Regions from separate parts of the Solibacillus sp. FSL W7-1324 genome, predicted to be linked through region 2. Evidence: predicted binding sites of a transcription regulator. Region 2 holds the regulator's gene; the other holds the start of a gene.
What was found. Region 2 encodes Rex, which represses fermentation and respiration genes when NADH is low (regulators of the CRP and FNR family bind a similar motif). Its sites were predicted from a motif close to TTGTGAAATATTTCACAA; they were not measured.

Region 1 (4,556 bases), 1.0 Mb from region 2:
TGGGGAATCATAGGTATTCTGGGAATCGTACTGATTGCCATCGGGTTATCTAATAACCGTAAAGCAATTCAATGGAGAATTATTATTTCAGGATTAGTTGTCCAACTGATTTTTGCATTTATCGTATTGAAGTGGTCTTTCGGCCGCGAGAAGCTTATGCAACTTTCAGAAGGTGTTCAGAAGCTGATTGGTTATGCCAATGAGGGGATTAACTTCGTATTCGGCGGTTTAGCAAATCCGGATAATGTTGGTTTTGTATTCGCGATGAGTGTATTAACTATTATTATTTTCTTCTCATCTTTAATCTCTGTGCTTTACTACTTAGGTATTATGCAATTTATCATTAAGATTATTGGTGGTTTCTTATCAAAAGTATTAGGTACAACAAAAGCGGAATCGGTAAATGCTGCTGCCAATATTTTCGTTGGACAAACAGAAGCACCGCTTGTAATTCGTCCATTTTTAAATAAAATGACGAAATCGCAAATGTTCGCTGTTATGACAGGTGGACTTGCATCGGTTTCAGGTTCGGTCTTAATCGGTTATTCAGTATTAGGTGTTCCTCTTGAATACCTACTGGCGGCTAGTTTCATGGCTGCTCCAGCAGGATTGGTTATGGCGAAATTAATGATTCCTGAAACAGAAGAAGTAAATGAAGATGACTTTAAATTAGAACGTAATTCTGAAGCGACAAACGTTATTGATGCAGCTGCATCAGGTGCATCTGACGGTTTGAAATTAGCTGTAAACGTTGGTGCAATGCTATTAAGTTTCATCGCATTAATTGCGTTATTAAATGGTATTTTAGGTGGCATTACAGGATTATTCGGTTTTGATAATGTAACGCTTGAAGGTTTATTGGGCTATGTCTTTGCGCCATTAGCATTTTTAATTGGTGTTCCTTGGGATGAAGCAGTACGTGCAGGTTCATTTATCGGTCAAAAATTAATTTTAAATGAATTTGTTGCATATTCTAACTTTGGTCCGGTTATCGGCGAACTTTCTGACAAAACAGCCATTATCATTTCGTTTGCACTTTGTGGTTTTGCAAACTTAAGTTCAATGGGTATTTTAATCGGTGGTTTAGGTGGTATGGCACCGGATAAACGTCCAATCATTGCAAAACTTGCGATTAAAGCAGTAGCTGCAGGAACATTGGCATCTTTATTATCAGCTGCAATTGCTGGTATGTTTATATAATATCTTTCAAAGACTGTGCTAAAAATTTAGCGCAGTCTTTTTTTAGTACGTAATTTCTGCAGCAAGCTTTTCCAGTTCAGAACGATTTGTCAGAACGTATCCGCGGTTTTGCTTCGTTATATAGCCTGCTTCACTGAATTGTGCAAGAACAAATAACAGGTGGCGATAAGATACCCCTAAGTAATCACATACTTCTGTATGTTTTTCTTTATAGAATTGCTGATCCGAAGATAGTAAAATGAATGAGGCTAACCGGTTTTCAAGTGGATAAGCCTGATTTTGCGTATATTTCGCCGTTGCTGTCGTTGCTTTATGACTTAAAAAAATACAAAGCATTTTCAGAAACACAGGATCTGCCAATAATTTTTCTTTCACTTCCTGAATCGAAATCGCAAAACATACGGACTTGGATAAAGTTTGAATGCCTTTTGAGTAACGTTCAGCATTTAATAATTCCATTTCCCCCATAAATGTAGGCGCTGTAATAAAATCAATGAGCGAAATTTTACCGTTTTTATGGGTAATATACAATTTAGCTTTTCCCTCAACCATGTAATACAAATAATCGGGGAATGAATGCTCATGAAAAATAAATTCGCCTTTATCGAATTCATACACGTGGATAAATGGAACAATATCAAACGAAAAATACTGGGAAATCGGGTATTGTTCGATATATTTGAGACTTTCATCTATTGGTAACTTTCTCAAAGTATAAAGCAACTCCTTCCAATAAAATATGAGATTTCTCACATTATTGTAGTATTTCTCGTGTTAATATTCAAATTAATAAAAATGAAAAAGGATGAAGACAATGAATAATCAGCGCTGGCTCGCGAAAAATTTCTTTATGTTCTTTATTACATGGGGGATTTTTCTTCCATATTGGACAGGTTGGCTTATCAACGATAAAGGGCTTACGGTATCAGAAGCAAGCATTATAATGGGCTTTGGGCTAGTTGCACGGGCTGCCTCAACGATGTTTATCTTCCCGTTTGTGTCAAAAGTAATGAGCAACAAAAATGTGCTGATCTTTTTTACGGCAAGTTCATTAATTGTGACACTGCTGTACATACCGATTAATTCATTTGCCGGCTTATTTTTAATGACATTGCTGTTCAGTGCTTTTTACCCGGCATTGTTACCGGCTGTTGAGAGCAGTGCCTCCACACTAATGCAACATGGATCCATCCATTACGGGAGAGCTCGTTCTTTCGGGTCGTTCGGATTTGTCGTCGCAGTATTAATCATCAGTATGATCAGCGGAATGTACGGGGAGCGAATGATTTTATGGATGATGATTTTAGGTTTAACGTCATTACTCATTATTCAGTTCATGCCTGCGCCTCAAGTATTAAATATCGTGACGGTTAAAGAGGAGCGAAAAACGCTCTCCATGAAGGGTCTCTTTGAAGTAAAGAGCTTTATCATCGTATTGTTTGTCGTCATTCTGCTTCAGGGGGCGCATGCATCGTACTATAACTACGGATATATTTATCTGCAGGATCTGAATGTCAATCCGTTTTATATCGGAATGATTTTAAATGTTGCAGTAATTTTTGAAGTTCTTTATTTTTATAAGGCCGATACAATTTTAACAAAATGGAAGCCGTCTTCTTTATTGCTTATCGCGGCAATTGGTTCGACCGTTCGATGGATACTTGTATATGCATTTCCGAATATGCCGATGTTTATCTTCTCTCAGGCACTTCATGCACTGTCGTTTGCGATGGCACATTATGCCTTTATACGCTATATTTCCAAAGCTTTACCGCAGGAGCAGATTCCAAATGCACAAGGGATCTATTCAGCACTAGCGATGAGTTTAAGTGCAGCGGTTCTAACATTATTAGGTGGTGCACTTTATGAAATCGAGCCAGGTTTGGCGTTCTTAGGAATGATTATATGTACAGTACCTGCAATCCTTTTAATTTTACTGACGAAAAAACGTTTCAATTATTAAGGAATGCCGATTGACAGCGCGATGTCTATTTTTTATAATGAAGAGCATAATAAAATGAAAACGATGATGGAACAAGTACGTATGGACTTCGTGAGCAGAAAGAGATTTCCCGGCTGAAAAAATCTCCCCGAATAAATACTGAAAGCTACTCCAGAGTGCAGCTAATCCCTGCCGTCTGCTTACGTTACAAGCACTTGAGATATAATGCATAGCGCATTATAAATTAGGGTGGTACCACGAGATAATAGTCTTCGTCCCTTTACCGGGATGAGGGCTTTTTTTGTTTTCTTCAGCGAATTATTAATATAACCGGTGAAAGAATCAATTATTTACGTGCAGCTGTTATTAAGATGTACCAAAACTCATCGACTTCAACAAAAATTAGGAGGAAAAAAATCATGACAACAAAAATTATGACAGGTTCTGAAATTCGTCGTCTTTATTTGAATTTCTTTAAAGAAAAAGGGCATCATATTGAACCATCAGCACCATTAGTTCCAATCAATGACCCATCACTATTATGGATCAACTCGGGAGTAGCTACATTAAAACCATATTTTGACGGACGTATCATTCCCGATAACCCGCGCATTACGAACGCACAAAAATCAATTCGTACAAACGATATCGAAAATGTAGGGAAAACAGCGCGTCACCATACATTCTTTGAAATGTTAGGGAACTTCTCAATCGGGGATTACTTTAAAAAAGAATCAATTCATTACGCTTGGGAATTTTTAACGGATCCAAAATGGATGGGCTTCGATCCTGAAAAGTTATCGGTAACAATCCACCCTGAAGACCAGGAAGCATATGACGTATGGCACAATGAAATCGGAGTGCCGAAAGAGCGTCTAATCCGACTTGAAGGCAACTTCTGGGATATCGGTGAAGGTCCATCTGGTCCAAACTCTGAAATCTTCTATGACCGCGGTGAAGAGTACGGTGTTGGTGCGCCGGCGGAAGAAATGTATACAGGCGGGGAAAACGAACGTTATCTTGAAATTTGGAACCTTGTATTTTCTCAATTCAACCACAATCCGGATGGCACATATACACCACTTCCAAAGCAAAATATCGATACAGGTATGGGTCTTGAACGTATCGTTTCTGTAGTACAAAATGTACCGACAAACTTTGATACAGATCTTTTCATGCCAATCATCGAAAAAACAGAAACGTTTGCAAACCGTACGTACAAACGTCCGCATGAAGTGGATTTAAATGAAATTTTCGGATCAACTGAAGATGTGAATACTCCATTCAAAGTAATTGCCGACCATATCCGTACAGTAGCGTTTGCTATCGGTGACGGTGCATTACCATCAAATGAAGGCCGTGGCTATGTATTACGCCGTTTATTACGTCGTGCTGTCCGCTATGCGAAAAAAAT
Region 2 (4,556 bases):
GATAATGTGGAAAACTATGTTGATATGTTGATACTACTAGATTTGTATTGTGAATAAAATTGTGGAGAAATTTGTAGAAATTTGGCGTATTGACCTATATATATGATTATTATGTAGATAAGATGATAGAAAGCTTTAATATTATACAATAACAATCAAAAAAATATGTTCCTCGTAAAGCAGACTTGTGTATAGATATAAAAAAGGAGTGTCCATATGTTGCTGGACACTCCATCATTATAGCTGTTCGAGCTCTTCATTCAGTTCAAGCCATTCCATTTCAAATGCTTCATGCTGTTCCTTTACATCATTCAGCTCAGATTGAATGGATAGCGTTTTTTCATGATCCGAAAAAATGTCAGGATCACATAATTGTTCTTCAAAGATGGCGATTTTTTCATCTAAAGCGCCCATCTGCTTTTCAATATCTTCAATTGCACGACGAATTTGGCGTTCTCTTTTTTTAGCATCCTTATCAATCGTCGATGTAGTCTTCGCTTGGACAGCCGGTTCAGTTGAATTCTTTTCAACTGCTGCGGCTTTCATTGCAGCTAATTCTTCAAGCTCCTGTTTCTTTTCCACATAATAATCGTAGTCGCCTAAATACTCGAATGAACCTGTGCCTGATAGTTCAACGACTTTAGTAGCAATACGATTGATGAAATAACGGTCATGGGATACGAATAGCAATGTTCCTGGATAATCGATTAAAGCATTTTCCAGTATTTCTTTACTGTCTAAGTCTAAATGGTTTGTCGGCTCGTCGAGTACTAGAAAATTAGATTTTTGCATCATTAATTTCGCAAGTGCAAGTCGTGCCTTTTCTCCACCTGATAGGGAGTTTACCGTTTTTGATACGTCATCTCCACTAAACAGGAAGCGACCTAAAATATTCCGGATATCCTTTTCGTTCAGTAACGGCCATTCATCCCAAAGCTCACTAAGAACCGATTTATTCGAATGAAGTTTCGCCTGCTCCTGATCATAATAGCCAATTTGAACATTTGTACCGTATCGAATGTCCCCGGCAAGTGCCTCAATATCTTGGACGATTGTTTTCAATAACGTAGATTTCCCAACACCGTTTGGACCGACAAGTGCAATACGATCTTCTCTAAAGACGCGCATTCCAATATTTTCGGAAATAGCTTTGTCCGTAAAGCCGATTTTTAAATTATCAATCGACAGCACGTCATTTCCACTTTGACGCTCAATCGTAAAGCCGAAGTTTGCACTCTTTTCATCGCCATCCGGAGATTCCATCCAACTTGTCTTTTCCAGCACTTTACGACGTGATTGGGCCATTTTTGTAGTCGAAGCTCGGGCAAGATTCTTTTGGATAAATGTTTCGAGTTTCGCCTTTTCATCCATTTGACGCTCATACATTTTTAAATCGCGTTCATAGTTTTTCGCCTTTTCATCTAAATAAGCACTGTAGTTGCCTACATACTTCGACACTTTCGTACGGGACACTTCGTAAACAATCGACACGACCTGATCTAAGAAATAACGGTCATGCGAAACGATTAAAATTGCGCCGTCATAACCTTTTAAATAGCCTTCCAGCCATGACAATGTTTCAATGTCCAGGTGGTTGGTCGGCTCATCTAAAATAAGGAGGTCGGGCTTGGACAAAAGAAGCTTTGCGAGTGCTAAGCGTGTTCGTTGTCCGCCGGATAGTGAACGGATCGGCTTTTGATAATCTTCAGGGAAAAATTGCATCCCATGCAGAACAGAGCGGGTATCGGCTTCATACTGGTAACCGCCTGCATCTTTGAAATCATGCTGCAACTGGTCATACTCTGCCATGATGCGGGCATATTGTTCGCTATCTTCATATATTGCAGGATCAGCCATTTGCTGTTCAAGTTGACGCAATGTTTGTTCCTGTTTTTGCAGATTTACGAAAATTGTCATCATTTCGTCCCAAATCGAAAGTTCAGAGTCAATGCCTGCATGCTGCTCTAAATAACCGACTTGAATATCTTTTGGAATAATAATTTCACCGGAATCATAGCTCATTTGACCGGCAATTATTTTTAATAACGTTGACTTGCCGGCACCGTTTCGCCCTACTAATGCCACGCGGTCATGATGCTGTACTTCTAGTTTTACCCCGCTTAATATTTCATCTGTAATAAAGGATTTATATAATTGATTCACTTGTAAGACAATCATGTTTACACCTCAGTTTCTTCCTATTTAGTTTAATGTATGGGAACATTGTTCGCAACGATGGATACTTTACTTGTCGCTCCTTGTTTAGTAAGATTAACTTGCTTCTGCACAAAGAGTGAAGTTTATGATAAGTGTGTCATAACGCTTGGGGACAACTACGTGATACAATCATGTTGGTAAGCCCCGACAGGTTATATGGAGGCATTATTAGAAAAAGAGTTTGCAACTGTACATAGGAGGAGAATGTGTGAAACAAGAAGTAAAAATTCCACAAGCAACAACAAAAAGACTTCCTCTTTATTATCGATTTTTGAAAAACTTCGCAACTGAAGGTAAAAAGCGTATTTCTTCACAGGAATTAAGTGATGCGATGAAAATAGATTCGGCTACGATTCGACGGGACTTTTCCTATTTTGGAGCACTCGGTAAAAAGGGATATGGATATGATGTTCAGTATTTACTCGAATTTTTCCGTCAAACTTTGGATCAGGACGAGGCGATGAATGTTGCGCTTATAGGAGTCGGAAATTTGGGGAATGGCTTATTAAAATATAACTTCCAAAAAAATCATAATACGCGTATCGTTGTAGCATTTGATACGAAGGCACCGATGGAAGGAACAACGATTAGTGATATTCCAGTATTCCATCCAGATCGTTTGGAGGAAATGTATGAGGAGTTTGGCGCGGAGCTAGCAATTTTGACGGTTTCGTCCCGCTCAGCACAAATGATGACAGACCGACTCGTAAAAATAAATGCAAAAGGTATATTAAATTTCACTCCAGTAAGATTATCTGTTCCTGACACGATTAAAGTAATGAACATTGATCTATCGGTAGAATTACAGGCACTTACGTATTTAGTACGAAACTCAGGTAAGTAACAAAATGTTCATTACTATAAATAGCAAATTCTAGTTAATTAATGTAAAATATACATAATAATAGAGGAGGTGGCTATAGTGATTGTACATCTTAATGCGATTACACCTGTGAGCCTGATTATCATTGGACTGATTGCTTTGTTAATATTCGGTCCGAAAAAATTGCCATCATTAGGTCGTGCGATGGGGACAACTTTACGTGAATTCCGTAGCGCTACGAAGGGCCTGACGGATGACGATGACGATTTCGATACAAAGAAAAAAGTGATTGAACATAAAGAGAACGAAAAAAACGAAGTTAAGTAAAATAAGGATGTCTTGCTATGAATTCAAGAGAATTAACCGTAGTTGAACATATGGAAGAGCTTAGAAAACGTCTATTCTTCGTAGCGATTTTCTTCGTGATGGCTCTTTTCATCGGTTTCTATACGGCGAAACCACTTATTCGATACATTCAACGCAGTGATTTAGCTGCCAGTTTTTCGATGAACGCATTTAGTCCGGCAGATCCTTTAACCGTTTATTTACAAGTAACATTTATTGTAGCGGCCGTTATAGTATCGCCATTATTGCTGTACCAGCTATGGGCGTTTATAACACCTGGTTTGCATGAGGCTGAACGTAAGGCAACATTGAAATATATTCCGTATGCTTTTATATTGTGTATAGGGGGAATAGCCTTTGCTTATTTTGTGTTATTTCCATTTATAATGCGCTTTATGACGGACTTATCCAATGATTTGAATATTACGCAAACAATCGGTATTAATGAATTCTTCTCATTTTTAATTAAGTTAATCGTACCTTTTGCGCTGCTATTTCAGTTGCCTGTTGTGACACTGTTTCTTTCACGACTCGGAATCATCAATCCGAAGCTTATGGTGAAATTTCGGAAATATGCGTATTTTGTTTTAATTGTAATTTCGGTATTGCTGGCTCCGCCTGATTTAGTATCGAATATTATTATAGCGATTCCATTATTTGTTTTATATGAATTAAGTATTGTCATAGCGCGTCTTGGTTATCGGAAGTATGAAGTTGCTGAAAAAGAGCGCATCTTAGCAGAAGAAGAGCGTGAACGTGAACTGCAAGTAGAGGAGCTGCTTGAAATGCAGCGTAAACAAATGGAACAGATGAATAATAGTTAATGACAACGCTATCGAAACCGGGTAGCGTTTTTTTATTTTCTATATATAAAAACCCGCTATATTACATAGCGGGCAATAGTTATATTTGAAACTTATCGGCATTCATTTGGATAAATGTGACGAAACCGTTCAATAGGACATGCGCGATAATCGGTGTGAGAAGACGCTTTGTTTTATGATATAAAAATGCGAAGATCATCCCGCAAATCGTATACAGTAAAATATGCGTAAAATCCATATGAATCGCAGCAAATACAATTGCACTGATTATGCTCGCAATCCAGAAATTATAGTTTTGTATAATCGATCCGAAAATGACACGGCGGAATACAAGCTCTTCCAAAATC

Region 1: the regulator Rex is predicted to act here: its motif matches at 1,938-1,955, upstream of yeiL (transcriptional regulator YeiL).

What each region holds. Positions count from the first base shown of each region.
Region 1 is NZ_JBBOYH010000001.1:2,351,584-2,356,139, reverse strand. It holds gene MKY71_RS11700 (NupC/NupG family nucleoside CNT transporter) at 1-1,200, shown strand, start outside; gene yeiL (transcriptional regulator YeiL) at 1,243-1,911, opposite strand; gene MKY71_RS11690 (MFS transporter) at 2,015-3,163, shown strand; gene alaS (alanine--tRNA ligase) at 3,562-4,556, shown strand, end outside.
Region 2 is NZ_JBBOYH010000001.1:3,347,309-3,351,864, reverse strand. It holds gene MKY71_RS16695 (ABC-F family ATP-binding cassette domain-containing protein) at 238-2,178, opposite strand; gene MKY71_RS16690 (redox-sensing transcriptional repressor Rex) at 2,426-3,061, shown strand; gene tatA (twin-arginine translocase TatA/TatE family subunit) at 3,140-3,367, shown strand; gene tatC (twin-arginine translocase subunit TatC) at 3,385-4,209, shown strand; gene MKY71_RS16675 (CPBP family intramembrane glutamic endopeptidase) at 4,289-4,556, opposite strand, start outside.